One region of the Streptomyces sp. 2114.4 genome, then DNA from elsewhere that is predicted to be linked to it. Evidence: predicted binding sites of a transcription regulator. Region 1 holds the regulator's gene; the other holds the start of a gene.
The links. Region 1 encodes HspR, which represses chaperone genes until heat shock. Its sites were predicted from a motif close to TTGAGNNNNNNNNNCTCAA; they were not measured.

Region 1 (13,678 bases):
CGCGCTGGGCCCGCTCGGCCTGGCCGCGCAGCTCGTCGAGCTTTTCCTTGAGCGCACCGACCCGGTTGAGGCTTTCCTTCTCCTTCTCCCAGCGGGCGGTCAGGCCTCGCAGCTCCTCCTCCTTGTCGGCGAGGTCCTTGCGCAGCTTCTCCAGCCGCTGGAGGGAGCCGGCGTCGGTCTCGTTGCGCAGCGCCAGCTCCTCCATCTTGAGCCGGTCCACGGCGCGCTGGAGCTCGTCGATCTCCACCGGGGAGGAGTCGATCTCCATACGGAGCCGGGAGGCGGCCTCGTCGACGAGGTCGATGGCCTTGTCGGGCAGGAAGCGGGAGGTGATGTAGCGGTCGGAGAGGGAGGCCGCGGCGACCAGGGCGGAGTCCGCGATCTGCACCTTGTGGTGCGCCTCGTAGCGGCCCTTGAGCCCGCGCAGGATCGCCACGGTGTCCTCGACCGTCGGCTCGGCGACCAGCACCTGCTGGAAGCGCCGCTCCAGCGCCGGGTCCTTCTCGATCCGCTCGCGGTACTCGTCCAGCGTCGTCGCGCCGACCATCCGCAGCTCACCGCGGGCGAGCATCGGCTTGAGCATGTTGCCGGCGTCCATCGAGGAGTCGCCGCCGGCGCCCGCGCCGACGACCGTGTGCAGCTCGTCGATGAAGGTGATGATCTGGCCCTCGCTGGACTTGATCTCCGCCAGGACGGTCTTCAGCCGCTCCTCGAACTCACCGCGGTACTTGGCGCCCGCGACCATCGCCCCCAGGTCGAGCGCGACCAGCCGCTTGTCGCGCAGCGACTCGGGCACATCGCCCTTGACGATCCGCTGCGCCAGGCCCTCGACGACGGCGGTCTTGCCGACGCCCGGCTCACCGATCAGCACGGGGTTGTTCTTCGTCCGGCGGGAGAGCACCTGCACCACGCGCCGGATCTCGTGGTCCCGGCCGATGACCGGGTCGAGCTTGCCCTCGCGAGCGGCCGCCGTGAAGTCCGTACCGAACTTCTCCAGCGCCTTGTACGTGCCCTCCGGGTCGGCGTTGGTCACCCGCTGGCCGCCCCGGCTCGCCTCGAAGGCGGCCAGCAGCTTCTTGGCGCTCGCGCCCTGGTCGGCCAGCAGCTCGCCGGTGCGCCCGCCCTTGGCGGCGAGGCCGATGAGCAGGTGCTCGGTGGAGACGTACGCGTCACCGAGCTCCTTGGCCCGCTGGGTGGCGTCCGCGATGGCGGCGAGCAGATCGCGGTCCGGCTGCGGCGGCGCGACCGTCGAGCCCTGCACGCTCGGCAGCCCGGCGAGCTGCCGCTCGGCGCCGTTGCGCAGCACGGCGGCGTCCGCCTCCACGGCGGACAGCAGGTCCATGATGTTCTCGTTGTCCTGCCCGGCCAGCAGCGCGAGCAGGAGATGCGCGGACGTCATGTCCGCATGCCCGGCGGTGACCGCCCGCTCATTGGCGGCGCTCAGCGCCTCCCGGCTCTTGTTGGTCAGCTCGGCGTCCACGTCCTCGCGATCCTCCTCGACTCGTCCTCAGCAGCGTCTGCGGGCCCGTCAGCCCCTGCGGGTCCGGCTCGGACCCCGTCCGTGCGCCCGTGCGGCACCCACCCTGCTCATGCCAACGTGCAATAAGTTGAGTCTATTCCACTCAAGGTTGTTCCGGGAGTGCCTCCCACCCCACCCTCGCTCACTCGTGCGAGGGAATCCCGCCCAACGCGCCGACCCGGCCCACGTCACCCGGCGACACTGGCCTTCGACCACAAGGAGGTGCAGCATGACGGCTATGGCACACGCGCCTATGCCCACCGACGAAGAAACCCTCCTGGATTACTTCCTCGCCTTGGAGACGCCCCTGGGCTTCCGAGCCGAGCTGATCGAGGGGGAGATCGTTGTGACGCCACCCACGGACGGCACGCATGAGCACTGCTTCAGCGGGGTCGTCTCGCAGATCATGCGAAAGTCCGCGGTAGACATGGATGTCTCCGGCTACAAAGGGCTCACCATGCCGCGCGGCGGCAGGTGTCCCAAGAATCATGTGATCCCGGATGCCACCATCGCCCCCCGTGAGATCCGCCTGTTCCGCGGCGCGGATCCCTGGATGCCGAGCGACGGAGTCGCCATGGTCGTGGAGGTGACATCGAGCAATCCGGAACGCGACCGGAAGGCCAAGCGGCACTGCTACGCCCGCGCCGGCATTCCGCTGTACCTGCTCGTGGACCGCGGCAAGTCCACCCTCACGCTATTCAGCGAGCCTTCCGGGGACGACTACGAAGGGCACAACACCGCCCCCATTGGCAAACCCCTCCCCCTCCCCGCCCCCTTCTCCTTCGACCTGGAAACCATCGACCTCCTCTGAATCCCGGCCCCCGAACTACGCTGGCCCCCATGCCCCATGACCTCAGCGCCCTCAGCCCCGAATACCTCGCCTTCTGGGGCGAGTACCTGATGCCGACGCTCACCACGCTGCGTACGGACGGGACCCCGCATGTCGTCCCGGTAGGCGTCACCTACGACGCCGGGCAGCGGATCGCGCGGATCATCACCCGCAAGGACAGCGCCAAGGTCAAGAACATCGTCGCCGCCGGCGCGGACGGCGCCACCGTTGCCGTGTGCCAGGTCGACAAGGGACGCTGGGCGACCCTGGAGGGCATCGCACGGGTGCGTACGGACGCCGAGTCGGTGGCCGACGCGGTGCGCCGGTACGCCGAGCGCTACGGCCGGACGCCGACGCCCAACCCCGATCGCGTCATGATCGAGATCGCGGTGACCAAGGCGATGGGGCGGGCCTGAGCGCCCTCCCGCCGCCCCGTGCCCCGCTGAGCCCCACGCCCTGCCGAGCCCCCGGCCCTGGCTCAAAACGGACCTTCCCACTCCACCCCCGGCCGTCCACCTGGTACTCAGGAGCGACGGGAACCGAACAGCTCCGTGCAACGACGGACGGCATCGGGCCTGCCCCAGGCAAAAGACGGCAGCTGGAGGCCGCATGGCGTCGGCAGTGCGCATCGTGACGACCGCTCCGCGCCGTCCACCCCCCGCCCGGCCGCACCCGCACGCCGAGCTCTGCCCACGCTGCGGCGGCCAACTGGCCGTCAGCCAGGACGGCTGGAAGATCTGTCACGCCTGCGGTTACGCTTCGCCGCCCGGTACAGCCCCTCCTCCACGGGCCACCCGCGGGGGTATCGTCGCCCCCACAGTCGCCACGCCCCGGAGGGCACGATGAACTCGGTCCGAGTCACGGCGATCGCCTGCCTGATGCCGCTGTCCGAGCTGGACGAGGATCCGTTCCTGGTCGACGACCGCGGCCAGCACGACATGTGCACCCAGTGGGCGGCAGCCCGTGACTACCACCTGACCTGCCGGCTCAGCCTGCACCACCTGCGCGCCGACCACGGCGCGCTGTGGCGCGATGTCGAAGCGGGCCTGGTGGATGTGTTCGTGGCGCCCAACCGCCGGGCATTGGAGAACGCCATCGACAACGCCGCCGAGTTCACCGCACGGTGCGCGGAGGCCGGGGTGCGCCTGGAGACCACCGACCTCGACGAGCCGGTCTACACCCTGGCGATGAAGTCGCAGGTGCACCGCCGGCTGTCGATGCCGACGGCCGGGTACAACGGCTGCTGAGCGGGCGCGGCCGTACGCCGACGGACACCGGCGGCACGGCACGACGCCGCACCCCGCGCACCACACGCGGCACGGCACGATGCCGCACCCCGCACCCCGCACCCCGCACCCCGCACCCCGCACCCCAAAACGCGACAAGGGCCGGGTTTCCCCGGCCCTTTGCCACCTCGTGTGCCGAGAGCTCACGCCCCGGCCGGCCGGATCACTCCGGCCGCTTGGGCCGCCACACCACCAGCGCGCTGGTCTGCTGCACGTCGTGATACGGCACCAGATCCCGCCGGTAGGAGGCGTGCACCGCCGCTTCCCGCTGCTGCATCGCGCTGGCCGCGCCCTCCAGGGCGCCCTGCAGCTCGACGACCCGCTGCTGCAGGGCCGCGACCTGGTTCTCCAGCTCGATGATGCGCTTGATGCCGGCCAGGTTGATGCCCTCGTCCTGGGACAACTGCTGCACCGTACGGAGCAGTTCGATGTCCCGGGCCGAATAGCGGCGGCCCCGCCCGGGTGTGCGGTCGGGCGAGACCAGCCCCAGCCGGTCGTACTGCCGAAGGGTCTGCGGATGCAGTCCGGAGAGCTGAGCCGCGACGGAGATGACGTACACCGGCGACTCTTCGGTCAGTTCATAGGGGTTACGACGCTGCCCGCCCCGGCTGTCCATCTCAAGCTCCCTTCGCGGCCTGGAACAGCTCTGCCCGCGGGTCCGGGCCCGCGGTCGCCTCGCGATAGGACTCCAGCGACTCCTTCGCCTTGCCGCTGAGGTCACTCGGGACCAGCACCTCTATGGTGACCAGCAGATCACCCCGTGTGCCGTCCTTACGGGTCGCACCCTTGCCCCGGGCGCGCATGGTGCGTCCGTTGGGGGTGCCGGCCGGCAGCTTCAGCGTCACCGGCGGGCCGCCCAGCGTCGGCACCTTGACCTCACCACCGAGCGCGGCCTCCGGGAAGGTGACCGGCACCGTGACGGTGAGGTTGTCGCCCTTGCGGCCGAAGACCGGGTGGGCGTCGACATGCACGACCACATACAGATCGCCCGCCGGGCCGCCCTGCTCGCCCGGAGCGCCCTTGCCGCGCAGCCGGATGCGCTGCCCGTCGGAGACGCCCGCGGGGATGCGGACCTGCATCGTGCGGGCACTGGTCGCCCGGCCGCTGCCCTTGCAGACCTCGCAGGGGTCCTGGGCGATCAGGCCCCGGCCCTTGCAGTCGGCGCACGGGTCGGTGAGCGAGAAGCCACCGCCCGCGCCCCGGCTGACCTGGCCGGTGCCGACACAGGTCGGACAGACCCGCGGCGTACCGTTTTTGTCGCCGGTGCCCGAACACGCCTTGCACGGCGCCTGGCTGGACATCCGCAGCGGGACCGTGGCCCCGTCGACCGCCTCGGTGAAGCTGAGCGTCACCTCGGACTCGATGTCCTGGCCGCGGCGCGCGTGGGTACGCGTACCGGCGCCGCCGCGGTTGAACAGGCCGCCGAAGACGTCCCCGAGCCCGCCGCCGAAGCCGCCGCCCCCGCCGCCCTGACCGGGCGTGCCCCCGAAGAGGTCGCCCAGGTCGAAGTTGAAGGAGCCGCCGCCCCCGCCGGGTCCCGGCCGGAACCCGCCGTTGCCGAACAGCGCCCGCGCCTCGTCGTACTCCTTGCGGCGCTTGCTGTCGCCCAGGATGTCGTGGGCCTCGGAGATCTCCTTGAAGCGCTCCTCGGCCTTGGCGTCGCCCTTGTTGGCGTCCGGGTGGAACTCCCGGGCGAGCTTGCGGTACGCCTTCTTGATCTCCGCTTCGGTGGCGTCCTTCGGGACGCCGAGGACCTTGTAGTAGTCCTTCTCGACGAAGTCCTTGGTGCTCATCCCCGACGTCCCTCCTCCCGCACGGATTTACTCTCTGTCCTCACGTCAGCCCTCGTCCGGGCCACCGCTCTCCTCGTCCGAAGCCTTGGGGTCCTCGTCGGAGGCGGACTTGGCGCCCTGGGCGCCCGGCTGCGGCTCGGCGACGGCGACCCGCGCGGGGCGGATCGTTCGTTCACCGATGCGATACCCGGGCTGCAGGATCGCCACGCACGTCGTCTCGGTGACATCCGGTGCGTACGAATGCATCAGTGCCTCGTGGATCGTCGGGTCGAAGGGCTCGCCCTCCTTGCCGAACTGCTGCAGACCCAGCTTGGCGACGACGGTCTCCATCGATTCGGCCACCGACTTGAAGCCGCCGACCAGTTCGCCGTGCTCTCGGGCACGGCCGATGTCGTCGAGGGTGGGAAGGAGCTCGGACAGGAGGTTCGCCGCGGCGATCTCCTTGACCGTGACCCGGTCCCGTTCCACCCGACGGCGGTAGTTCTGGTACTCCGCCTGGAGCCGCTGGAGGTCCGCCGTGCGCTCGTTGAGCGCCGTACGCACCTGGTCCAGCTGCGCCTGGAGCGCTATGTCCGTTACGTCCCCGGCCGGGGCCGAGCCCGCCTTGTCGGCGGACTCGGCCTGCGCCGCGTCTTCGGGAGCGGCGTCGGAAGGGACGTCGGGCTTCTCGTCGAAGCCCGGGGTCTCCTCCGTCACGCGGCACCATCCTTCTTGGGCTTCTCGTCGTCGACGATCTCGGCGTCGACGACATCGTCATCGGCCTTGGCCTGCTCGGCACCCTCGGCGCCGGCAGCGCCCTCGGCACCGGCCGCACCCTGGGCGTCGGCGTACATGGCCTGGCCCAGCTTCTGCGAGACGGCCGCGACCTTCTCGGTGGCCGTGCGGATCTCGGCGGTGTCCTCGCCCTTGAGCTTTTCCTTCAGCTCGGTGAGGGCTTCCTCGACCTCGGTCTTGACCTCGCCCGGGACCTTCTCCTCGTTGTCCTTGAGGAACTTCTCGGTCTGGTAGACGAGCTGTTCGGCCTGGTTGCGGGTCTCGGCGGCCTCGCGGCGCTTGGTGTCCTCGTCCGCGTACTGCTCGGCCTCCTGGCGCATCCGGTCGACCTCGTCCTTCGGCAGCGAGGAGCCGCCGGTGACGGTCATCTTCTGCTCCTTGCCCGTGCCCAGGTCCTTCGCGGTCACGTGCATGATGCCGTTGGCGTCGATGTCGAAGGAGACCTCGATCTGCGGGACCCCGCGGGGGGCCGGCGGCAGACCGGTCAGCTCGAACATCCCGAGCTTCTTGTTGTACGCCGCGATCTCGCGCTCGCCCTGGTAGACCTGGATCTGCACGGACGGCTGGTTGTCCTCGGCCGTCGTGAAGATCTCGGACCGCTTGGTCGGGATCGTGGTGTTGCGCTCGATGAGCTTGGTCATGATGCCGCCCTTGGTCTCGATACCGAGGGACAGCGGGGTGACGTCCAGCAGGAGGACGTCCTTGACCTCACCCTTGAGGACACCGGCCTGGAGGGTGGCGCCGATGGCGACGACCTCGTCCGGGTTGACGCCCTTGTTGGCGTCCTTGCCGCCGGTCAGCTCCTTGACGAGCTCGGCGACGGCGGGCATACGGGTGGAGCCGCCGACCAGGACCACGTGGTCGATCTCGGACAGGTTGATACCCGCGTCCTTGATGACGTTGTGGAACGGCGTCTTGCAGCGGTCCAGGAGGTCCGAGGTGAGCTGCTGGAACTGCGAGCGCGTGAGCTTCTCGTCCAGGTGCAGCGGGCCCTCGGCGGAGGCGGTGATGTAGGGAAGGTTGATCGTCGTCTCGGTGGAGGACGACAGCTCGATCTTCGCCTTCTCGGCGGCCTCGCGCAGACGCTGCAGCGCCATCTTGTCCTTGGACAGGTCGACGCCGTGGCCGTTCTGGAACTGCTTGACCAGGTAGTCGACGACGCGCTGGTCCCAGTCGTCACCACCGAGGTGGTTGTCACCGTTGGTGGCCTTCACCTCGACGACGCCGTCGCCGATCTCCAGCAGCGAGACGTCGAAGGTGCCGCCACCGAGGTCGAAGACCAGAATGGTCTGGTCGTCCTTCTCCAGGCCGTAGGCCAGGGCGGCCGCGGTGGGCTCGTTGACGATGCGCAGGACGTTGAGGCCCGCGATCTCACCGGCCTCCTTGGTGGCCTGGCGCTCGGAGTCGTTGAAGTAGGCCGGAACGGTGATGACCGCGTCGACGACCTTCTCGCCCAGATACGCCTCGGCGTCGCGCTTGAGCTTCTGCAGGATGAAGGCGCTCATCTGCTGCGGGTTGAAGCCCTTGCCGTCGATGTCGATCTTCCAGTCGGTGCCCATGTGGCGCTTGACCGACCGGATGGTCCTGTCGACGTTGGTGACCGCCTGACGCTTGGCGACCTCGCCGACCAGCACCTCGCCGTTCTTGGCGAAGGCGACAACGGACGGCGTGGTCCTGGCGCCCTCGGCGTTGGTGATGACGGTGGGCTCACCGCCTTCGAGAACACTGACGACGGAGTTCGTCGTGCCCAGGTCGATGCCGACCGCACGTGCCATTTCAATTCCTCCAGCTGACTTGAGTGGAACAGGCTCAAGAGTGCAGTACCGAAGAAAACCTGTCAACAGACCTGAGTCTTGTGGACTCAAGTTTTATGTCGCTCTTATCGTCACCAGGCTTCGGGGCCCAAGACGCCGGGGATGTACACAGGGTTGCCTTCGCGACGCAGATCACCGGCCGGGCGGCTTCATGGCGCGAGGGAGAATGGGTAACCTCAGCGACAGACCAAAAAAGTTACCGCTTAGTAGTTACTCCGTTTCCGCTCTCGCAGGTACGAGGAGCCTCCCATGCAACTCGCCGCGATCATCGTGTCGCTGGTGCTCATCGCGGTCGCCGTGGCGCTGTTCGGCCGCGCCCTCCTGCAGATCTACCGCCAGCTGCGACTGGGCGCTCCGGTGCCCGCCGGCACCCGGACCGACGCGCCCGTCCAGCGGACCGTGACGGTGGCCAGGGAGTTCGTCGGCCACACGCGCATGAACCGCTGGGGCGTCGTCGGCGTCGCGCACTGGTTCGTGGCGGTGGGCTTCCTCACCCTGCTGCTGACGATCGTCAACGCCATCGGCCAGCTCTTCCAGGCCGACTGGCTGATCCCGTTCATCGGCGACTGGCTGCCGTGGGAGATGTACGTCGAGGCGATGGGCACGCTGACGACCGTCGGCATCATCGTCCTGATCGTCATCCGCCAGCTGAGCCGCCCCGGCAACGCCGGCCGCAAGTCCCGCTTCGCGGGCTCCAACACCGGCCAGGCGTACTTCGTCGAGTCGGTCATCCTCATCGTCGGCATCTGCATCGTGACGCTGCACGCCCTGGAGGGCGCCCTGCACGGCGTCGACCACTACGAGGCGGCGTACTTCCTCTCGTACCCGCTGGTCGCGGCGTTCAAGGGGATGAGCCTCGGCACCCTGCAGAACCTCACCTACTTCTTCGCCGGCCTCAAGATCGCGACGTCCTTCATCTGGATGATCACGGTCTCGCTGAAGACGGACATGGGTGTCGCCTGGCACCGCTTCCTGGCCTTCCCCAACATCTGGTTCAAGCGCGAGGCGGACGGCTCCGTCGCGCTCGGCGCGCTGCAGCCGATGACCAGCGAGGGCAAGCCGATCGACTTCGAGGACCCGGGCGAGGACGACCAGTTCGGCGTCTCCCAGGTCGAGCACTTCTCCTGGAAGGGCCTGCTCGACTTCTCCACCTGCACCGAGTGCGGCCGCTGCCAGTCGCAGTGCCCCGCCTGGAACACCGGCAAGCCGCTCTCCCCCAAGCTCCTGATCATGTCGCTGCGCGACCACGCGCACGCCAAGGCGCCGTACCTGCTCGCGGGCGGCGGCAAGGACGAGGAGGGCAACGAGAAGGCGAGTGCCGAGCAGCTGGCCGGCGTGCCCGCGGCCGCGCTGGCCGAGGCCGAGCGCCCGCTGATCGGCACCCTCGAAGAGAACGGCGTCATCGACCCCGACGTCCTGTGGTCCTGCACCACCTGCGGCGCCTGTGTCGAGCAGTGCCCGGTCGACATCGAGCACATCGACCACATCGTCGACATGCGCCGCTACCAGGTCATGATCGAGTCCTCGTTCCCGTCCGAGGCGGGCACGATGCTCAAGAACCTGGAGAAGAAGGGCAACCCCTGGGGCCTGGCCAAGAAGCAGCGGCTGGCCTGGACCAAGGAGGTCGACTTCGAGGTCCCGATCGTCGGCCAGGACGTCGAGGACCTGACCGAGGTCGAATACCTCTACTGGGTCGGCTGCGCCGGCGCCCTGGAGGACCGCGCCAAGAAGACCACCAAGGCCTTCGCGGAGCTGCTGCACATCGCCGGCGTGAAGTTCGCGATCATGGGCGGCGACGAGAAGTGCACCGGTGACTCCCCGCGCCGCCTGGGCAACGAATTCCTCTTCCAGCAGCTCGGCGCGGAGAACGTCGCCACGCTGAACGCCGCCTTCGGTGAGGACGACGAGGATGAGTCGACCAAGAAGCCCAAGGCGTCGAAGAAGATCGTCGCGACCTGCCCGCACTGCTTCAACACCATCGCGAACGAGTACCCCCAGCTGGGCGGCGAGTACGAGGTCATCCACCACACCCAGTTGCTCCAGCACCTGGTGGACGAGGGCAAGCTCACCCCCGTCACCCCGGTCGAGGGTCTGATCACCTACCACGACCCCTGCTACCTGGGCCGCCACAACAAGGTCTACACCCCGCCGCGCGAGATCATCGCCAAGGTGCCGGGCCTGCGGAACGAGGAGATGCACCGCCACAAGGAGCGCGGCTTCTGCTGTGGCGCCGGCGGTGCCCGCATGTGGATGGAAGAGCGCATCGGCAAGCGCATCAACAACGAGCGCGTCGACGAGGCCCTGTCGCTCAACCCCGACATCGTCTCGACGGCCTGCCCGTTCTGCCTGGTCATGCTCACCGACTCGGTCAACGGCAAGAAGAACGACGGCAAGGCCAAGGAATCCATCCAGGTCGTCGACGTGGCCCAGCTGCTGCTGGACTCCGTCAAGACCCCCGTCGACCCGGCGGGCGACGAGGAGGCCGAGGACGCGCCGGAGCCGGAACCGGTGAAGTAACGGCGCGCACCAGCGCGCCCGCCGACGGCCGGTCCCCTGTTCGCACGGGGCCGGCCGTCGGCGGTTCCGTACCGCGGGCGCGGACGGGCAGGGCAGGACGGCGGCACCGGGCACCCCGGGCCGCGGACGACAACACGACCACAGCGGTACGGGCGGGGTGGGGACACGATGCGCAGACGGATCGCCACGGCAGCGGGGCTCGGGCTGGCCCTCCTCCTCGGCTCCTGCGGCCTGCTCTCCCCCTCCGGCGACCCGCACCGCACCGCCCCCCACCGCGCCTCGTCGCTGCCGGCCGCGCGCCCCGTCCCGGCCGGCCGGGGCAGCCAGGCCGCCGCCGACTTCAATGGCGACGGTCACCCCGATCTCGTCCTCGACAGCCTGCTCGCCCCCGCCCGCGGCCGCGACGACGACCCGGGCATCGGCATCCTCTACGGCTCCGCGCACGGACTCGCCCCGGCCACCCGGGAGTTGCTCACCCCGGCCCGCAACGCCGCCCGCACCGGCCCGGCCGTGCCCGCCGCCTTCGACGCCGAGACCGTCTGCGACCTCGACCGGGACGGCTTCAGCGATCTCGTCGTCACCACCGACCCGCCCTACGACGGCGTGGGCCGCCCGCCCGTCCCCGTCCAGCTGCTCTTCGGCTCGCCCCGGGGCCTCGGTGTCGCCCGCGCCGTGCGGCTCCGCATCCCCGACCGGGCGCGGTTCGGCAACGAATGGCCCGGCCGGCCGGTCTGCGGCGACTTCGACGGCGATGGCGCGAACGACCTGGCCGTCACCGCCTCCGGGCCCCGGATCAGCTACCTGAAGGGCCCCTTCACCCGCACCGGCGCCCCCGCGGCGGCCGGCGCCCCGCTCCCCGTCCCCGGCACCGCCCTGGCCGCCGCGGGGCCCCTCACGCCGGCCGCCGACATCGACCACGACGGCGCCGACGACCTCCTCGTACGCTCCGCCGCCCCCGGCCGCCGCGCCCGCAGCCGCCTCGCGCTCGGCGGCCCCAAGGGCCCCCTCAAGGCCGGCCCGGCCGCCTACCCGCCCGGCTACGCCACGGCCTTCGGGCGCTTCGCCGGGGCCGGGCGGGGGGTGACCTCCGTCACCGCCGACACCGGCGGTGAGCTGTCCGTCGGCGGCCGTCCCGGCCGGATCCGTACGGATACCGGCGGGGTGCCCACCCTCGCCGCCGCCGATGTGGACCACGACGGCCACCCGGATCTTGTGATCGGCGGCACCCGCCCCGCCCTGCTGAGCGGCACCGCGACCGGGCTCTCCGCCACCGTCCGCCGCCTGCCGGTGCCCCGGCTCCCCGGCGCCGGGCGCCCGTACTCCACGGTTCTCGCCCTCACCGACTTCGACGGCGACCACCGCGCCGACCTCGTCCTGTTCACCCGGCGCGGCCGCACCCACGACAGGGTCACGGTCCTCCCCGGCGGCCCGTCAGGCCTCACCGCGCGCCCCGTCCTCTCCTTCACCACAGCGGACTTCACGGCCTCCTGACGGACCGCCAGGAGATTGTGGCCGGTGGCTAATACACTTGCCCGGCGCCGGGACGCATCCGAGCATGACGCCATGAACACAGACACGGGCAGGGACACGGCTGACGACCCCGGCGCCTGGGCGCGCCCCGCACCGGGGGAGACGCCGGCCGCCCCGCCCGTCACGGTCCGGCTCGCCCTCCCGACCGACGCCCCCGCGATCGCCGCCGTCCACCAGGCGTCACGGCAGGCCACCATGCCCTACCTGCCGCCCCAGCGCCGTACCCACGACGAGGTCACCCGCTGGATCCGGGAGATCGTGCTGCCGCAGTGTCACACCTTCGTCGCCACCCGTGGCCCCGAGCTCCTGGGCTACGCGGCCGTACAGGGCGACCTGCTCGACCAGCTCTACCTCCGCCCGGACGTCCGCCGACGCGGCATCGGCACCCTCCTCCTCGACGCGGCGCGGCGGCACCGCCCCGGCGGCCTGTATCTGCACGTCTTCCAACTCAACACCGATGCAAGGGCGTTCTACGCCCACCACGGTTTCCGGGTGGTGAGCGCCGACGACGGCAGCGCCAACATGGAGAACCTTCCGGACCTCACCCTCCGCTGGACCCCGGTCCCCAGGCCGCGGTTCCCTCGGGTAAACCCGTAAGGGGCGTGCGGTGCCGGGCGCCGCGGCCTCCCGGAGACCGGGGGTGACGCCCCTTAGGGGATGTCACAGCTCAGATGCAAACCCGCGCCCGATCCCCCTGCCCGGCCACCCCGCCCGCGCAGACCAGGTACTTTCGACTATGTGGCTGGATTCAGGATGGGTCGCGGACGGGACACCCGTCCCGCGCAGAACGGACAGCAGGGGCACCAGGGGCAGCAGGCTCCGTACGGGCAGCAAGCGCCGTACGGGCAGCAGCCCCCGCCGCCGCACGGGCAGTGGCAGCAGCAGGCACCGCAGCAGTACGGCGGGCCGCAGGGGCAGCCACAGCCGCACGGGCGGCACGATGAGCCCGAGTACTTCGGCGACGGTGGCTACCAGCCCCCGCAGCAGGCCTACGCGCCCTACACGAACGACAACAACCCCGGCCACACCCAGCAGTTCAGCGTCGGTGACGCCCCGGACGCCTACGGCCCGCCCCAGGGCGGGTACGACAACGGCGCCGACGGCGGGTACGCGGACGGCGGCACCTACCGCGCCGGCCAGACCACCGCACCGCCGGCCGGCCCCCGGCTGCACTGGAAGCAGTTGCTCTCCGGCATCGTGCTGCGCCCCGATGCCACGTTCTGGCAGATGCGTGACCACGCGGTGTGGGCCCCGGCACTGATCGTCGCCTTCGTCTACGGCCTGCTCGCGGTCTTCGGCTTCGACAAGGCCCGCGAGGATGTGCTGAACGCCACCCTCTCCAACAGCATCCCGTGGGTGGCGATCACCGCCCTGATGTTCATCGTCGGCAGCCTGATCCTGGGCGCGGTCACCCACACCCTCGCCCGCCAGCTCGGCGGCGACGGCCCCTGGCAGCCGACCATCGGCCTGGCCATGCTGATCATGGCGATCTCGGACGCGCCCCGGCTGCTGTTCGCGATGTTCCTCGGCGGTGACAGCACCCTGGTCCAGGTCCTGGGCTGGCTGACCTGGCTCGCCGGCGGCTATCTGCTGACGTCCATGGTCAGCAAGACGCA
Region 2 (18,218 bases), 1.8 Mb from region 1:
GGCTGGTCAGTCAGCCGGGCCAGATAGCGCTCGGCGGTGTTGGCGTCCTCGCCGTTGACGGTGCGGACGTAGCGGTCCCTGGCGCCCTGGCTCGCGGCCTGCTGGAAGTCGCCGAGCGCGCCCTGTTCGCGCAGGTGCGCGACCTGGGCGAGGTTCGTCAGCCGGGGCTGGCTGCCGCCCGCCTTGAGCGCGGCGAGCAGCAGGGCCCGGGTGCCCGCGGCCTGTTCGGTGGCACGGCCGAGGGCGGGCAGCGCGTGGATGTCGGCGTCGGCGGAGTTCGCGCGGGCGGGCAGTTCACGGGCGATGTCGTCGCTGATCGCACCGAGCGCCTGGATCGTCTGGGTGTAGGCGTTATAGATCTGCTCGGCCGATCCGGCCGCGGACAGCGCCTTTTGACGGATTTGCGGCAGCGTCCCCAGCAGCTTGGCGGCGGCCTTGTACACCGCGGTGTCGCCCGAGGCGTCCTGGGCCTCGGAGCGCAGTTCGCCGATCTGCCGGTCCACGCGGGCACGCTGGGCCCGCAGGGCCGCGGCGTCGCTCGTCCGGGCGGCCCGCGCATCGTTGACCGCGGAGTTGACCCGTCCCGCGGCCGTCCGGCTGCCGTGCCCGGTGGCGACGTATGCGGTCATGCCGTCGCGTTCGTCGGCGAGGGAGTGCGCCAGCGCGATGGCCTGCGCGTTCAGCTCGGCCAGATCGACCAGTTGCTGACTGTGGGTGGCGTCGTCGGCCGTGGCCGTCAGCCCGGGGACGCCGGCGCCGAGGACGGCCGCGGCCACAACGGCCACCGCCCCGACGAGCCGGTTGCGCACGCGTGCGGGACGCCGTCCCGCATGGTCCTCGCCACCGTCCGCCATGCCCGGACCCTTACCAGGACCCGAGCCCGCATTCGGTCCCGAGACCGAACCGGCCGGTGATCCCGGCTTCCTTGCGCCGCCTCGAAGCCGCATCTTCCGCACCGCTGCTCGCATTCCTGTCTCGCCTGTCCACGCCATATGGCGTCGCGGACCCGGCTCGCTCTCCGCTCACGGGGGCGGACCTGCGCGAAGACGCAGCAGCACACACTTCCGCGAGGGGAAACAGCCCGGCTCTGCGCGTCGCGACGAACGTCCTGGCCCCACCCCATGACCGGGCAACGACCATTCCACCGGCGCCGCGCAGTGGCTCGGCAACACATGCCCGGCCACCTGAAGGAGTGAACATCAATCGCAGTTTGACCATCAACTTCCGTGCGCCAACGTTTTCGGCCGCAACCCCGGCCCACCCCCGAACGGGTTTGGAGATGCGTCCGGCTCCTGGAAAGATGCGCGCCCGCACGCCGCCGGACCGGCGGTCCTTACCTCCGGTACGCCGCCGCCCGACCGCCCTCCGGCGCTGCTGTCAGCTCCTGTCACCAGGGACGGAGCCGGCGCCTCCGGCAGACTGGCGGCCATGCGCATCGAACTCGCCACCGAGCCGGGCGACCCCCAACGCCCAAACGAGGACTACGCGTCGGTCGCCCTGCCGGCCGCCGGCCAGGGCGGAGCCCTCGTCCTCCTGGACGGGGTGACGCCCCCCGAGGAGGACTACGGATGCCGCCACACGGTGCCGTGGTTCACCGCGCACCTCGGGGGCGCAATGCTCGAACTGTCGGTTTCACACCGGGATATGACGCTCGCTGAGGTTCTCTCCTCAGCCATCTCCCGGACGGCCGATACGCATCGGGCGACCTGTGACCTTTCTCACGCCCGCACTCCACAGGCAACCGTGATCGCCGCGCGGTGGTCAGGGGACACCGTCGAATACCTCGTCCTGTCCGACTCGGTGCTGCTCCTGGAGCGGGCGGACGGCTCGGTGCAGCCGGTGCTCGACCCGCGGCTGGACGAGCTGCCGCCCGCGGTCCAAGACCGGCGCGCCGCCGTACGGGCACTGCCCCGCGGCTCGGCGGAACGGGCCGCTGCGGGCCGGAAGTACGCCCGCGCGGTCGAGGCGCTGCGCAACGCGGAGGGTGGCTTCTTCACCGCGGCCGCCGATCCGGCGGTGGCCGCCCGGGCGGTGTCCGGGAGCGTGCCGCGCTCCGGGCTGCGTTCGCTGACCGCGCTCAGCGACGGTGCGAGCCGCTGGACGGAGGTCTTCCACGAGGGCTCCTGGGCCGACTGCGTGGCGCTGGTGGCCGGGCAGGGCCCGCAGTCGCTGATCGACCGGGTCCGGGCGGCGGAGGCGGCGGACCCGGAGGGTGCGGCGTTTCCGCGCGGCAAGGCCCGGGATGACGCGGCGGTCATCTTTGTGGCGCCGTGACGCCATGACGCGTGACGCCGGGACGCCGCGATTCACGTGGTGCCGTGAGGTTTCCGGCGCCCGGCTTCGAGGGCGACGGGCTTCGCACGGCGCCGGATTTTTTGTGGCGCCGTGACAATCACCGGCGGGCGGGAAATTTCTCCCGGCGCGGGGGAACGGAAGCTCGGCGGCGCGGGTCCGGGGGTGCGAGGGCACCCCGTCCTGCCAGGCGACACCCCAGGGGAGGCCCCCTAGACCTCGTCCCCCTCCTGCTCCGCGTTCAGCCGGTGCAGCAGACGGGCGAGTTCGGCGACCTCGGTGCGGTCCCCAAGAGGCGAGGCGGCGGGCGTACTGGGCACGGCGGCCGGTGCGGACGCGGGTGAAGCGGTCGCGGCCCTCATCGGTGAGGCGCACCAGGACGGCACGGCCGTCGGCCGGATCGGGCTCGCGGGCGATGAGTCCGAGCTTTTCCAGGGCGTGCAGCTGGCGGCTCATCGTGGCCTTGCCGACGCCGAAGAAGCCGGCGAGGCCGGTGGCCCGCTGGGTGCCGGCGTCGGCCAGCCGCATGAGGAGGCCGTACGCGGAGGGCTCCAGGTCGGGATGTACCTCTCGTGCCAATTCGCCGGACGAGGCACGGGCCCGGCGGAGAAATACCGCCAATTCGCGTTCCAGGGCCAGAAATACGTGGTCCACACCAATCGGTTCGCCGTCCGCCGTCGTACCGTCGGCTCCGGTGTTGTGCACGTCAGCGCCCCTTCTTGCTTTCCCTGCCCTGAAAGTTTCCGCCATCGGCGGCTGAAGCCGCAGCTCGGCCAGTATTTCGCAGGAGTAGACCAACGGCAGCACGGTGCCCCTCTTTTGTCACGTCGTTCTACGCGCGTACGTTGCTTCTGGCATGGGCATAACAAAGGCCCGGGCTGTCAACGGTCCGCCGCGCGTCCTGCCCGTCGCACCGCCGCGCCCGCACGTCGGCGCCATGCCGTCAGGTCCTCCCCCTCAGCTCCTCCCCCCTCAGGTCACCCACCGAGATCTTCGGAGGCACGTATGTCCGTGCTCAGATCCGGCTTCCCCCACCGACCCGCACGTTCCCTCACGACCCTGGCCGGGGTCCTTCTCGCGGTCGTCTCCCTCCTCCTGGGACTGCCGGGCACCGCCGGCGCCACGGCCACCCGGCGCGCGCCGGAGCCACGCCACCCCGGCCAGGACTGGGCCGGCTCCCAGATCGCCCGGCACGAGGGCACCGCGGCCGGCACCGCACCGCCGGCGTCGCCGCTCGCGTCCGTAGAGGGCGTGGACGTCAGCAGCCACAACGGCAGTGTCGCCTGGTCGACGCTTTGGAACAGCGGCGTCCGCTTCGCCTACGTCAAGGCGACGGAGTCCACCAGCTACACCAACCCGTCCTTCGCGCAGCAGTACAACGGCTCCTACAACACCGGCATGATCCGGGGCGCGTACCACTTCGCCACACCCGACACCTCCAGCGGTGCCGCCCAGGCCACCTACTTCGTCCAGCACGGCGGCGGCTGGTCCAGGGACGGCAAGACGCTGCCCGGCGCGCTCGACATGGAGTACAACCCCTACGGCGCCACCTGTTACGGGCTGAGCGCGGCCGGCCTGGTGAACTGGATGAAGGACTGGTTCGCCACCTACAAGGCGCGTACCGGCCGGGACGCCGTCATCTACACCTCCACCGGCTGGTGGAAGCAGTGCACCGGCAACTCCGCCGCCTTCGGTGCCGTCAATCCGCTGTGGATACCGCGCTACGGCTCGTCGGTCGGCGAACTCCCGGCCGGCTGGGGCTTCCACACCATCTGGCAGTACACCTCGTCCGGCACGACGGTCGGGGACCACAACCGCTTCAACGGCGCGCTGGACCGTCTCAAGGCCCTCGCCAACGGCTGATACGCGGGCGTGCGGCCCCCCTCCACGCCCGGGCCGTACGCACGAGCGGGCCCCTGCCGCACACGGGTGCGACAGGGGCCCGTACCGTTTCCGCCCGCGTCCGTCAGGCCGCCGCGTCCGTCAAGGTCACGACCGTCGAGCCACGGCCCTCAGGCCGCGACCTGCATCTCCGGGGCGGCCCCGTTCGCGGCCGGGGTCAGCGCCAGTTCCAGCACCTGGCGGACATCGGCGACCGGGTGGACCTCCAGGGAGTCCAGGATCTCGGCCGGTACGTCGTCCAGGTCCGGTTCGTTGCGCCGGGGAATGATGACGGTGGTGATCCCGGCCCGGTGCGCCGCCAGCAGCTTCTGCTTGACGCCGCCGATCGGCAGCACCCGCCCGGTCAGCGAGACCTCACCGGTCATCGCCACATCCGGCCGGACCCGCCGGCCCGACAGCAGCGAGGCCAGCGCCGTCGTCATCGTCACGCCCGCGCTCGGCCCGTCCTTGGGGACGGCGCCCGCCGGTACGTGCAGATGCACACCGCGCTCCTTCAGATCGGCGACCGGCAGCTCCAGTTCGGCGCCGTGGGAGCGCAGGAACGACAGCGCGATGTGCGCGGACTCCTTCATCACGTCACCGAGCTGGCCGGTCAGCTGGAGCCCGGAGGCGCCGGTCTCCGGATCGGCGAGCGAGGCCTCCACATAGAGGACGTCGCCGCCGGCGCCGGTGACCGCGAGTCCGGTGACCACCCCGGGGACCGCGGTGCGCCGCTCCGCCGGGTCCTGTGCCGCCTCGGGGGTGTGGTGCGGCCGCCCGATCAGCGGGCGCAGCTGGTCCACGCCGACCGTGAACGGCAGCTCCCGCTCGCCCAGTTCGTGCTGTGCGGTGACCTTCCGCAGCAGCCTGGCGACGGCGCGCTCCAGGTTGCGTACGCCCGCCTCGCGGGTGTACTCCCCCGCCAGCTTGCGCAGCGCGTCGTCCTCCAGGGTCACCTCGCCGGTCTCCAGACCGGCCCGCTCCAGCTGGCGCGGCAGCAGGTGGTCCCGGGCGATGACGACCTTCTCGTCCTCGGTGTAGCCGTCCAGGCGCACCAGCTCCATCCGGTCGAGCAGCGGCTCGGGGATGGCTTCGAGGACATTGGCGGTGGCCAGGAAGACCACATCGCTGAGGTCGAGTTCCACCTCCAGGTAGTGGTCGCGGAAGGTGTGGTTCTGCGCCGGGTCCAGGACCTCCAGGAGGGCGGCGGCCGGGTCGCCCCGGAAGTCGGAGCCCACCTTGTCGATCTCGTCGAGCAGCACCACCGGGTTCATCGACCCGGCCTCCTTGATCGCGCGGACGATCCGGCCGGGCAGCGCGCCGACGTACGTACGGCGGTGGCCGCGGATCTCCGCCTCGTCCCGGACGCCGCCGAGCGCGACCCGGACGAACTTCCGGCCCATGGCCCGCGCGACGGACTCACCGAGCGAGGTCTTGCCGACCCCGGGCGGCCCGACGAGCGCCAGCACGGCGCCGCCCGCCCGCCGCCCGCCGCCGCCCTGGCCCGCAGCGCCGCGCGGCGTCCCCTCCGACGGCCCGCCGACCGGCCCGAGGCCGCGCTCGGACCGTCGCTTGCGGACGGCCAGGTATTCGGTGATCCGCTCCTTGACGTCGTCCAGGCCGAAGTGGTCGGCGTCCAGCACCTCCCTGGCGCCGGTGATGTCGTAGGCGTCCTCGGTCCGTTCGTTCCAGGGCAGTTCCAGGACGGTGTCCAGCCAGGTGCGGATCCAGGAGCCCTCGGGGCTCTGGTCGCTGGACCGCTCCAGCTTGTCGACCTCCTTGAGGGCGGCCTTGCGGACGTCCTCGGGCAGGTCGGCGGCCTCGACCCGGGCGCGGTAGTCGTCGCCCTCGTCCTCCGGATCGCCGTTCAGCTCGGCGAGTTCCTTGCGGACCGCCTCCAGCTGCCGCCGCAGCAGGAACTCCCGCTGCTGCTTGTCGACGCCTTCCTGGACGTCCTTGGCGATGGATTCGGCGACGTCCTGCTCGGCCAGGTGCTCGCGCAGCGTCTCGGTGGCGTACTTCAGCCGGGCGACCGGGTCGGTGGTCTCCAGCAGGTGGACCTTCTGTTCGGTGGTCAGGAACGGCGAGTAGCCGGAGTTGTCGGCCAGCGTCGGGACGTCCTCGATCTGCTGGACGCGGTCGACGACCTGCCAGGCGCCGCGCTTGCGCAGCCAGCTGGTGGCCAGCGCCTTGTACTCCGTGACGAGTTCGGTCACCGCGCCGGGCAGGGGATCGGGGACCGCCTCCTCGACGGTCGTGCCCTCCACCCAGAGCGCGGCCCCGGGCCCGGTCGTGCCGGAACCGATCCGTACCCGGCCCAAGCCCCGGATCAGCGCGCCGGGGTCGCCGTCGGACAGCCGCCCGACCTGCTCGATCCGCCCGAGCGTGCCGATACCGGCGTAGGTCCCGTCGACGCGGGGAACGAGCAGCACCCGCGGTTTGTTACCCGGGGTGGCGGCGGCCTGCGCGGCCTCCACCGCTGCCCGTACGTCCGCGTCGGACAGGTCCAGGGGCACCACCATGCCGGGGAGCACGACCTCGTCATCGAGGGGCAGCACGGGCAGAGTGAGCGGTGTGGACGTCGAAGCCATGATCTCCCCTTCGGCAAGCAAGTTGAGCTTTACTCACTCAATGCAGCCGGGGCGAGAGATGTTCCCCGCCGTGCGTTCGCTGTGAGCGATCGGACGCGGCGCGCTACCAGTGGACGGGGCGGGACAGGCCCCGCGGCAGCTTGGCCGCCGCGTCGCCCTTGGCTGCGTTGAGCTGCGACTGGGTCAGGAAGAGGGCATCGGTGAGATCGGCACCGCTGAGGTCGGCGTCCCGCAGATCGGCGCCGATCAGGTCCGCCGTGCGCAGATCGGCGCCCTTGAGATCGGCGGCGATGAGGCAGGCGCCGCGGAGATTGGCGCCCCGGAGAGACGCCCCCTTGAGGCGGGCCCCCAGGAGATCGGCCCCCCGCCGCTCCTTCTTGCGGCCCGGCACCCCGGCCCGTACGAGTTCGCTGGTGCGCAGCAGCAGGGCATTGACCTCGCCCCGGTGGGCCGGCACGTCGAACGCCGTGAGCTCCTGGGCGCCGGCCCGGGTGAGGCCTTCGGTCTTCTCCCGCGCGGCCCGCAGCGCGGCGTGCACCGGACGGGCCGCGGGCCGGGACAGCGCCTCGGTCAGGTACCAGAGGAGTTCGTGCAGCTGCCGCATGACGGGGAAGACGTCGAACATCTGCCGGGCGGTCTCCGGAGCCTGCCGCCAGTCCCGTCCGCCGAAGGTGACCTGGGAGACCTTCTGTCCGGCACCGAAGCAGTCGAAGACGGTGCAGCCGGGAAAGCCGCGCCGGCGGAGGTCGGTGTGGATGCCGCAGCGGAAGTCCGTCTGCAGGTTCGGGCAGGGCCGGCCGGCGTCCTTGTCGATCGCGAAGTCCGCCGACGCCGCGAACGGCAGCGCCACACAGCAGAGCCCGAAGCAGCTGCCGCAGTCGGACCGCAGGCCGAGGTCTGCGGTGTCCGGAATCGGTTGCTCGTGGTCGGTCGATGGCCTGCGGTCCGGGGACAAGGTGAGTGCGCTCCTGCGGTACGGCGAGCGCCGCACGGGGCCGCGCTCGGAAGGGGCCGCCATTCTCCCAGGCCGCCACGGCGACCGCGCCCGGCGGGATGCGCTCGCCGCGGGAAGGCAACGGCCCCTTCGCCGAACGGCGTTGTCAGTGGTCGCCTCTAACCTCGGGACCATGAGCATGATCGGAGAGTACGCACGTGTCACCCCTGCCGAACTCGACCGCGCCCTGGGCGATCCCGAGTGGGCGCTGGAGCTGATCGGCGGGTGGATGGAGGCGGAGGCAGAAGCGGAGGCAGAGGCAGAAGCGGCCGGGCCCGCGCAGTCCGCGCCGGCGCGCTGCATGGATGTCGACAAGGCCTGGGACGCGCTCGGATTCCTGCTGCGCCGGGCGGCCTTCCCGGTGGACATCGTCCATGGCGAGGAGGCCGTCCCGGATGCCGACGACTGGGGCTACGGCCCGCCCCGTTACCTCACCCCCGAGCAGGTGCGGACCGCCGCCGGGGCGCTGGCGGAGATATCCGGCGAGCGGCTGACGGCCGGCGTCGGCCCGGAGGACCTGGCCGCGGCTCAGGTGTACCCGGCGATCGTCTGGGAGCGGGGCGAGTCCCTGGACTATGTGCGCGAGCACTACGAGCAGCTGCGGCCGTTCTTCCGCACGGCGGCGGACCAGGGGGACGGCATGCTCCTATGGCTGGGATAACGGGTCCGGTGTCGCCGGTGCAGCGGGTCCGGCCGGGTCCGGGCTCGGCTCGGGCAGGGGGTCGGCCGGGGCCGCGCGGACCGCACGGAAAAGCCCGGCGCCTGCGTCCTCACACCCCGTCATGACTGCTACCTTCACCGCATGTTGCAGCGGATGTCCGGAGTCTTCATCGGCGCATTCTTCGGCACGGTCTTCGTGGTCGCCAACGCACACGCCCCGCTGAATCCCGCGCTCGGTCTCGCCCTGCGGGTGCTCGCGGTGCTCACCTTCGCCGGGCTGCTGACGCTGGCACTGCGGGCCGGGCGCCTCGGGCAGCCCGCCGACGGCGCCGGGAGCCCCCGGGCGGACTGGTTCCAGGGACGGTTCGCGTTCGTCGTGGGGGCCGAGGCGGTGCTGCTGATCGGCGGCAATCTCGCGCTGCGCGCCGCGGGCGCCCCCGGGCCGGCCTCGGTGGCCTGGACCGCGCTGATCGTCGGGCTGCACTTCGTGGCGCTGTCGGCGGTCTGGAAGCGGCGCAGCATCGCCGTCCCCGGCGTCGCGCTGACCGCCCTCGGGGCGGCCGGGCTGGCCATGGCGGCGACCTCGGCCGTGGCATGGGTGCCGTTCGTCAGCGGTGTGCTGTCCGGCGTGGCGCTGCTGGGCGGCTGCGCCTACGCCATCACCCATACGTACCGCTCGGCCGTGAACCCGCGGCCGCCGGCCGCTCAGTAGGTCCGCACTCCCCGCAGCGCCGGATGTCCCAGGTCGCCCAGGAGCGGCACGGGCCGGGCGTGCCGGGTGCGCCAGCGGCGCAGCAGCGGCCAGCTCGCGATCCCCAGGGTGAGCGAGAGCAGATGGCCCCAGTCGGTCATCGGGTCGATAGCCGCGAGCAGATCGGTCACGGCCACGTAGCCGACACCTACCAGCACGGGCCAGCGCAACCAGGCGGGCAACAGGCCGGCGAGGGCTCCGATGCTGGTCATCACGCCGAAGCTGATGCCGTAGTCGAGACGGTGCAGCGAGCTCTCCGGCAGCCGGCCGGCGGCGACCGAGAAGGCGACGGGCAGCTCGGTGGCGAGGGTGGCCAGCGCATGGCCGCCGAAGAAGACGGCGGCGGTGCGCAGTCCGCCGATCCGCCGCTCCAGCGCCGTCAGGACGAAGAGGAAGCCGATGGCGTACGCGGAGGTCATACCGCCCGCGATCCACAGCGCGCTGGCGACGAGCACCAGCAGCGGGGCCTGTGCCAGGTGGACGACGTCCGTACTGGAGCCCTGGAGCAGATCGGAGACCAGCGCCGGGTCGGCGTACTCGGCGAAGAGCGAGGTGGCCACGAGGAGGAGGGCGTAGCCGAAGGTGAAAGGGGTGCCGGCGGGCGTGGGCAGCAGCCGCCACGGCCGCCGTCGCTCGGACTGGGGAAGCACTGCCGGCTCCGCCTCCACGAGGGCCGGCCGGGAGGCGCGCTGCCGGGGGACGCCCGGCAGCAGGCCCGGCGGGACGGCCGGTGCCGCGCCCGGCCCGTCACCCGTCCCCGCCCCCGGTACGGCCGACGGCGCGCGATCGACCCGTGCTCTTGCGGCGGTTCCCAGCCAGCTCACTTGTCCGCGGCCCCTTCCGTCCCTGGCGCATCCGGTCAGCCACACCCGTCCCCCGGCCGTGGTTCCCCTGCCTTGCCCTGCGTCTGCCGTGTCCTACGTCGCGGACCAGCCTGCATGCTCAACCCATGAAGAAGCTGTGTGAGTGACATCCCTCACATAAAGCAACCCTCGAACAGGGCGTCACGTCCGTGCGTCCGCGGCGGAACACCTGCCCCTGGCGTTGGACCGGCGCGGCCCGAATTGGCCACCATGGCGCCATGGCTCCCGTTACTCCGACGCAGGCAACGACCGGCCTCCCCGAGGCCCCGCGCACCCTCGACCGCCGCGAGGGCCCGTACGGCGAAGTGGTGCTGCGACAGCGGGGCGGACCCCCGGCAGACCCCGGAATGGAGGCCTCCGACGCCCCCGCCGAGCCCGCGGTCTACGAGATCATCGCCAACGGCTGCTTCCTGATGGACACCTCCGACGGCCGGTCCGAGCGGCTGCTGATCGACGCCGCACTGGCCGCGCTGCCGGCCGACCGCGTCCGGCCTTCCGTACTGATCGGCGGCCTCGGCGTCGGGTTCTCGCTGGCCAGAGCGGCAGAATCGCCGCGCTGGGGCCGGATCGCCGTCGTCGAGCGCGAGGAGGCGGTCATCGACTGGCACCGCACGGGCCCGCTCTCGGCGGTCTCGGCGGCCGCGCTGGCCGATCCGCGCAGCGAGATCCTGCACACCGACCTGGTCGCCCACCTGCGGACCCGAGCGGACCAAAACACCTACGACGCACTGTGTTTGGACATCGACAACGGCCCCGACTGGACCGTCACCGAGGACAACGACAGCCTCTACTCCCCCGGCGGACTCGCCGCCTGCCGGGACCGTCTGACTCCGGGTGGCGTGCTCGCCGTCTGGTCCGCGCAGCCCTCGCCGGCCTTCGAGGAAGCCTTGCGAAATGCCGGATTCCGCGGGGTACATACGGAAGAGATCCCCGTTGTCCGAGGCGTCCCTGACGTGGTCCATCTCGCGCGCAAGGGCGCGTAGCCGACACTCACACCATGCCCGTACGCTGCTGCCCAGCAATACGCGACCACGCAGTGGACATGCAGGGGCGGGCGATGGACCAGACTCAGACAACGCAGGGCGGCGCCGCCGCCACGCCGGGCGCCCAGCGCCGGGTACTGGTCGTGGAGGACGACCCGACGATCGTGGAGGCCATCGCGGCGCGGCTGCGCGCCGAGGGCTTCCAGGTGCAGACGGCGACCGACGGCCCGGCCGCGGTGGAGACCGCGGAGGCCTGGCAGCCGGATCTGCTGGTCCTCGATGTGATGCTGCCGGGCTTCGACGGCCTGGAGGTGTGCCGCCGGGTCCAGGCCCAGCGGCCGGTGCCCGTGATGATGCTCACCGCCCGGGACGACGAGACCGACATGCTCGTCGGCCTCGGGGTCGGCGCCGACGACTACATGACCAAGCCGTTCTCGATGCGGGAGCTGGCCGCCCGGGTGCACGTCCTGCTGCGGCGGGTCGAGCGCGCGGCGCTGGCCGCGCACACCCCGCGCACCGGCATCCTCCGGCTGGGCGAGCTGGAGATCGACCACGCCCAGCGCCGGGTGCGGGTGCGCGGCGCGGACGTCCATCTGACGCCCACCGAGTTCGATCTGCTGGTCTGCCTGGCGAACACCCCCCGCGCGGTGCTCTCCCGTGAGCAGCTGCTGGCCGAGGTGTGGGACTGGGCGGACGCCTCCGGGACCCGTACGGTCGACAGCCACATCAAGGCACTGCGCCGCAAGATCGGCGCCGAGCGCATCCGTACGGTCCACGGCGTCGGCTATGCCCTGGAGACCCCGGCCGCATGACGCGGCGCCGGTGGCACACGCCCGTTCGTGAGCTGGGGCGGCGGGTCTGGGAGGGGCTGCGCCCGCTCGACCCGTACCGCTCGGTGAAGGCCGCGCTCGGCGCGCTGGTCAGCGTCTCGGTGATCATCACCACGCTGCTGGTCTTCGTCGCGATGCACTCGGCGACCGAGCTGCGGGTGATCACGATCTTCTCGGTGATCGCCTCGCTGCTGATCACCCAGTTCGTGGCCAACAGCCTGACCGCTCCGCTCGACGAGATGACGGATGTCACCCGGTCGATGGCGCACGGTAACTACAGCCGCCGGGTCCGCTCGGAGCGCCGCGACGAGTTCGGCGATCTGGCGAACGCCTTCAACCGGATGGCGGCCGATCTGGAGGCGGTGGACACCCACCGCAAGGAGCTGGTGGCGAATGTCTCGCACGAGCTGCGGACCCCGATCGCCGCGCTCCGTGCCGTCCTGGAGAACGTCGTCGACGGGGTCAGCGAGCCGGACCCGGAGACCATGCGGACGGCACTGAAGCAGACCGAGCGGCTGGGCCGCCTCGTCGAGCACCTTCTCGACCTGTCCCGGCTGGACAACGGGGTGGTGCCGCTGCACGCCCGGCGCTTCGAGGTCTGGCCGTATCTGTCCGGGGTGCTCAAGGAGGCCAATATGAGCCGCGGCGCCTCCACGCTGTCGGGGCCGTCGGGGGTCGCCGGCTCCGGCACCCACACCCGTACGGACGTCCATCTCCACCTCGATGTCTCGCCGCCCGAGCTGACCGCGCACGCGGACGCCGAGCGGCTGCACCAGGTCGTGGCCAATCTCATCGACAACGCGATCAAGCACAGTCCGCGGCACGGCCGGGTCACGGTGCACGCGCGCCGCGGCGAGGGCCCCGAGAGCCTGGAGCTGGACGTGCAGGACGAGGGCCCCGGCATCCCCGAGTCGGAGCGCTACCGGGTCTTCGAGCGCTTCAATCGCGGCGGCCCCGCCCCCTCGGGCCCCGGCTCCGACGGGGGGACGGGCCTGGGCCTGGCCATCGCGCGCTGGGCCGTCGACCTGCACGGCGGACGCATCGGCGTGGCCGAATCCCCCCGCGGCTGCCGGATCCGGGTCACCCTTCCGGGGTTGGAGTCAGCTCGAAGCTGACGGCCGCTGACGTAGGGTCGGTGGTGGGAGCACTCCTGCGCGGGTCCCGCGGTGATCAGCCCTACCCGTATACAGGCAAACCTCGTGTGTTTCCCGTCAGGTCCTGCCCCGAAACCCGTCCGGGAATGTGACGTACGCGACGAGTGACCCTCCCAGCCTGCATCCAGGGTCCCAACAGGCGTAGCCTTTATTCCCGCTGTCCACCACCTTAGGAAGCGGAAGAGGGCGGTTGCCGCCGTGTCGCTACAGTCCCCCAACAGCTCGAGCATCTCGACCGACCAGGAAGGGCAGGGTAAGAACCCTGCCGCCGCGTTCGGTCCCAATGAGTGGCTCGTCGACGAGATCTACCAGCAGTACCTCCAGGACCCGAACTCGGTAGACCGAGCCTGGTGGGACTTCTTCGCCGACTACAAGCCGGGCGGCGCCACCGCGCCGGGCCAGCCGGCGGAGGGCGCTGCCCCCGCTCCGGCCGCCCCGGCGCAGTCGTCCCCGGCGGCGCCCGCCGCGGCGGAGCCGAAGCAGTCCGGTGCGAGCACCGGAGCGGCCGCCGCCGCGCCGCCTTCTGAGCCGGCCACCCCGGCGAAGCCGGCCGCGAGCGCGCCGGCCCCGGCCAAGGCCGCGCCGGCCAAGCCGGCCGCCAAGGCCGCCACCCAGAAGGCCGACGGCGAGGTCACTGCCGGTCCCGAGTTCGTCACGCTGCGCGGCCCGTCGGCCGCCGTTGCGAAGAACATGAACGCCTCCCTGGAGCTGCCGACGGCCACGTCCGTCCGCGCGGTCCCGGTGAAGCTGCTCTTCGACAACCGCATCGTGATCAACAACCACCTCAAGCGCGCCCGCGGTGGGAAGGTCTCCTTCACCCACCTCATCGGGTACGCGATGGTGCAGGCCCTCAAGGCCATGCCGTCGATGAACCACTCCTTCGCGGAGAAGGACGGCAAGCCGACGCTGGTCAAGCCCGATCACGTCAACCTCGGTCTGGCCATCGACCTGGTGAAGCCGAACGGCGACCGCCAGCTCGTCGTCGCCGCCATCAAGAAGGCCGAGACGCTGACCTTCTTCGAGTTCTGGCAGGCCTACGAGGACATCGTCCGCCGGGCCCGCGACAACAAGCTCACGATGGACGACTTCACCGGAGTCACCGCGTCGCTGACGAACCCGGGCGGCATCGGCACCGTGCACTCCGTGCCGCGTCTGATGCCCGGCCAGTCCATGATCATGGGCGTCGGCGCGATGGACTACCCCGCGGAGTTCCAGGGCACCTCCCAGGACGCCCTGAACAAGCTGGGTGTCTCCAAGGTCATGACGCTGACCAGCACCTATGACCACCGGGTGATCCAGGGCGCCGCCTCCGGCGAGTTCCTGCGCATCATGAGCCAGCTGCTGCTCGGCGAGAACGGCTTCTTCGACGACATCTTCAAGTCGCTGCGGATCCCGTACGAGCCGGTCCGCTGGCTGCGGGACATCGACGTCTCGCACGACGACGACGTCACCAAGGCCGCGCGGGTCTTCGAGCTGATCCACTCCTACCGGGTCCGCGGCCACGTCATGGCCGACACCGACCCGCTGGAGTACCACCAGCGCAAGCACCCCGACCTCGACATCACCGAGCACGGCCTCACCCTGTGGGACCTGGAGCGCGAGTTCGCGGTCGGCGGCTTCTCCGGCAAGTCCATGATGAAGCTGCGCGACATCCTGGGCGTGCTGCGCGACTCGTACTGCCGCACCACCGGCATCGAGTTCATGCACATCCAGGACCCCAAGCAGCGCCAGTGGATCCAGGACCGGGTCGAGCGCTCGCACAAGTCGCCCGAGCGTGAGGAGCAGCTGCGCATCCTGCGCCGGCTGAACTCCGCCGAGGCGTTCGAGACGTTCCTGCAGACGAAGTACGTCGGCCAGAAGCGCTTCTCGCTGGAGGGCGGCGAGTCCGTCATCCCGCTGCTGGACGCGGTCATCGACTCCGCGGCCGAGTCGCGTCTGGACGAGGTCGTCATCGGCATGGCCCACCGCGGCCGCCTCAACGTCCTCGCCAACATCGTCGGCAAGTCGTACGCGCAGATCTTCCGCGAGTTCGAGGGCAACCTCGACCCGAAGTCGATGCACGGCTCCGGCGACGTGAAGTACCACCTGGGCGCCGAGGGCACCTTCACGGGCCTCGACGGTGAGCAGATCAAGGTCTCGCTGACCGCCAACCCCTCCCACCTGGAGGCCGTCGACCCGGTCGTCGAGGGTGTGGCGCGCGCCAAGCAGGACATCATCAACAAGGGCGGCACGGACTTCACGGTCCTGCCGATCCAGCTGCACGGTGACGCGGCCTTCGCGGGCCAGGGCGTGGTCGCGGAGACGCTGAACATGTCCCAGCTGCGCGGCTACCGCACCGGCGGCACGGTGCACGTGGTCATCAACAACCAGGTCGGCTTCACCGCCGCCCCGGAGTCGTCGCGTTCGTCCATGTACGCCACCGACGTGGCCCGCATGATCGAGGCGCCGATCTTCCACGTCAACGGCGACGACCCCGAGGCCGTCGTCCGCGTTGCCCGTCTGGCCTTCGAGTTCCGCCAGGCGTTCAACAAGGACGTCGTCATCGACCTGATCTGCTACCGCCGCCGCGGTCACAACGAGTCGGACAACCCGGCCTTCACGCAGCCGCTGATGTACGACCTGATCGACAAGAAGCGCTCGGTGCGCAAGCTCTACACCGAGTCCCTGATCGGTCGCGGCGACATCACGCTGGAAGAGGCCGAGCAGGCGCTGCAGGACTTCCAGGGCCAGCTGGAGAAGGTCTTCACCGAGGTCCGCGACGCCACGACGACGCCGGCCGCCCCCGAGGTGCCGCAGCCGAAGGCCGAGTTCCCGGTCTACGTCGACACCGCGATCTCCCAGGAGGTCGTCAAGCGGATCGCCGAGTCGCAGGTCAACATCCCCGAGCGGGTCACCGTCCACCCGCGTCTGCTGCCCCAGCTGCAGCGCCGCGCGGCCCAGGTCGAGGACGACACCATCGACTGGGGCATGGGCGAGACCCTGGCCATCGGTTCGCTGCTGATGGAGGGCACCCCGGTCCGGCTCGCCGGCCAGGACTCCCGCCGCGGCACCTTCGGCCAGCGCCACGCGGTGCTGATCGACCGCGCGACCGGTGACGACTTCACCCCGCTGCTCTACCTCGCCGAGGACCAGGCCCGCTTCAACGTCTACGACTCGCTGCTGAGCGAGTACGCGGCGATGGGCTTCGAGTACGGCTACTCCCTGGCCCGCCCGGAGGCGCTGGTCATGTGGGAGGCGCAGTTCGGTGACTTCGTCAACGGCGCCCAGACCGTCGTCGACGAGTTCATCTCGTCGGCGGAGCAGAAGTGGGGCCAGACGTCCGGCGTCACCCTGCTGCTGCCGCACGGCTACGAGGGCCAGGGCCCGGACCACTCCTCGGCCCGGATCGAGCGCTTCCTCCAGCTGTGCGCGCAGAACAACATGACGGTCGCCGCGCCGACCCTGCCGTCGAACTACTTCCACCTGCTGCGCTGGCAGGTCCACAACCCGCACCACAAGCCGCTGGTCGTCTTCACCCCGAAGTCGATGCTGCGTCTGAAGGCCGCGGCGTCGAAGACGGAAGAGTTCACGACGGGCGGCTTCCGCCCCGTCATCGGTGACTCCACGGTCAAGGCCGAGGATGTCCGCAAGGTCATCTTCTGCTCCGGCAAGGTCTACTACGACCTGGAGGCCGAGCGCGAGAAGCGCGGCGCGAACGACACCGCGATCGTCCGCATCGAGCGCCTTTACCCGCTTCCCGGCAAGGAACTCCAGGCGGAGATCGCCAAGTTCCCGAACGCCGAGAAGTACCTGTGGACGCAGGAAGAGCCGGCGAACCAGGGTGCGTGGCCGTTCCTCGGCCTCAACCTGATCGACCACCTCGACCTGGCCGTCGGTGCCGATGTCCCGCACGGCGAGCGCCTGCGCCGCATCTCGCGGCCGCACTCCTCGTCGCCGGCCGTCGGCTCCGCCAAGCGCCACCAGGCCGAGCAGGCACAGCTGGTCGCGGAGGCCTTCGACGCCTGAGGCGTCAGGCCGCCGGGGTGACCGGTGGTGGAACAGCGGAAGGGCCCGTCCCCGGTGGGGGCGGGCCCTTCCGCATGCCGCGGTGCTGACGCAGGTTCTTAAACGGGCTGCGGTTCGAAGTCCCAGTACGGGCGGCGGCGGCGCCGGGCGGACAGGGTGTGCGGGTGCTCGGCGCCCAGCGTCGCGGAGAGCTGCCCGATCGCCTCCTGCTCCAGCTTCGCCGCCTCCTGGCCACGGCGCAGTGCCCGCAGGTCCTCGGCCAGTGCGGTCTTCGCGGAGAGGGTCAGCGGGTGGGTGTCGCCCAGCGTCGCCTTGGCGCGCTCCAGTGTGGCGCGGCCCAGCTCCACCGCGCCCTCCTCGTCGTCCACCCGGTTACGGGCGGCACCGGCGTTCAGCGCACAGCCCAGCGTCCAGGGGTGGTCGGGGCCCATCGCCTCGGTCATCCCGCCGAGCGCCCGGTCCGCGAGGTCCAGCGCCTGTGCCGGGTCGCCGAACTCGGCGCGGACCAGCCCGACGTTGCCCAGAGCGCCGACGGTGTACGGGTGGCGCTCGCCGGCCAGCGCCCGGTAGCGCTCGGCGACCTCCTCGGCGAGATCGCGGGCGTGCCCGAGGTCGCCGTGCTCCCGCAGGAAGGTGGCGTGGTCCGCGCGCACCATCAGCGTCTCGGGGTGGCGGGGTCCCTGGACCCGGCGGGAGCGCTCGACGAGGTCGGCCAGCAGCGTGGCGGCGCGAGCGGTGTCGCCGGAGCGGCGCAGGCACAGCGCGAGGTTGTGCTCGGCGCGCAGCGTCTGCGGGGTGTGCGGGCCCATCACCTGCAGATGCAGCCGGGCGTTGAGCTCCTGGGCGGAGGTGGCGTCGCGGTAGCGGCCGAGCAGGCGCAGCGTACGGGCGTAGGCGGTGCCCGCGTTGAGCGTGAGGTGGTGCCGGGCGCGCAGCTCGCGCTCCCGGAAGGCCAGCACCTCGCGGTGGGTGACCAGCGCTTCCTCGTAGCGGCCGAGCAGTGCCAGGACCGTGCCGAGGTTGTGCCGCGAGGAGAGGGTGCGGGGTGCCTCCGGGCCGAGCAGGTCGGTGTAGGCCCGCCAGACGGCGTCGAAGAGGTCATAGGCCTGTGCGTACGAGCCCAGCGCGATCAGGGTGCCGGCCAGGCCGTCCTGCGCCCGCAGCAGGTCGGCGTCGGCCGCGTCCCGCTCGGCGGCGAGCTGGTCGACGACGGC

Region 2: the regulator HspR is predicted to act here: its motif matches at 6,787-6,805, upstream of lon (endopeptidase La).

What each region holds. Positions count from the first base shown of each region.
Region 1 is NZ_FYEY01000001.1:3,754,929-3,768,606, forward strand. Features, by position in the region: gene clpB (ATP-dependent chaperone ClpB) at 1-1,480, opposite strand, end outside; gene CFW40_RS16405 (Uma2 family endonuclease) at 1,749-2,330, shown strand; gene CFW40_RS16410 (pyridoxamine 5'-phosphate oxidase family protein) at 2,360-2,764, shown strand; gene CFW40_RS16420 (hypothetical protein) at 3,191-3,595, shown strand; gene CFW40_RS16425 (heat shock protein transcriptional repressor HspR) at 3,798-4,250, opposite strand; gene dnaJ (molecular chaperone DnaJ) at 4,252-5,427, opposite strand; gene grpE (nucleotide exchange factor GrpE) at 5,473-6,123, opposite strand; gene dnaK (molecular chaperone DnaK) at 6,120-7,976, opposite strand; gene CFW40_RS16445 ((Fe-S)-binding protein) at 8,265-10,532, shown strand; gene CFW40_RS16450 (VCBS repeat-containing protein) at 10,701-12,023, shown strand; gene CFW40_RS16455 (GNAT family N-acetyltransferase) at 12,096-12,659, shown strand; gene CFW40_RS16460 (Yip1 family protein) at 12,816-13,678, shown strand, end outside.
Region 2 is NZ_FYEY01000001.1:5,512,805-5,531,022, reverse strand. Features, by position in the region: gene CFW40_RS24485 (nitrate- and nitrite sensing domain-containing protein) at 1-854, opposite strand, end outside; gene CFW40_RS24480 (protein phosphatase 2C domain-containing protein) at 1,429-2,274, shown strand; partial or broken gene CFW40_RS24475 (MarR family winged helix-turn-helix transcriptional regulator) at 2,505-3,042, opposite strand; gene CFW40_RS24470 (lysozyme) at 3,298-4,155, shown strand; gene lon (endopeptidase La) at 4,305-6,764, opposite strand; gene CFW40_RS24460 (pentapeptide repeat-containing protein) at 6,868-7,782, opposite strand; gene CFW40_RS24455 (YfbM family protein) at 7,898-8,419, shown strand; gene CFW40_RS24450 (hypothetical protein) at 8,561-9,130, shown strand; gene CFW40_RS24445 (rhomboid-like protein) at 9,124-9,993, opposite strand; gene CFW40_RS24440 (spermidine synthase) at 10,251-11,015, shown strand; gene CFW40_RS24435 (response regulator transcription factor) at 11,090-11,827, shown strand; gene CFW40_RS24430 (ATP-binding protein) at 11,824-12,960, shown strand; gene CFW40_RS24425 (multifunctional oxoglutarate decarboxylase/oxoglutarate dehydrogenase thiamine pyrophosphate-binding subunit/dihydrolipoyllysine-residue succinyltransferase subunit) at 13,198-17,004, shown strand; gene fxsT (FxSxx-COOH system tetratricopeptide repeat protein) at 17,103-18,218, opposite strand, start outside.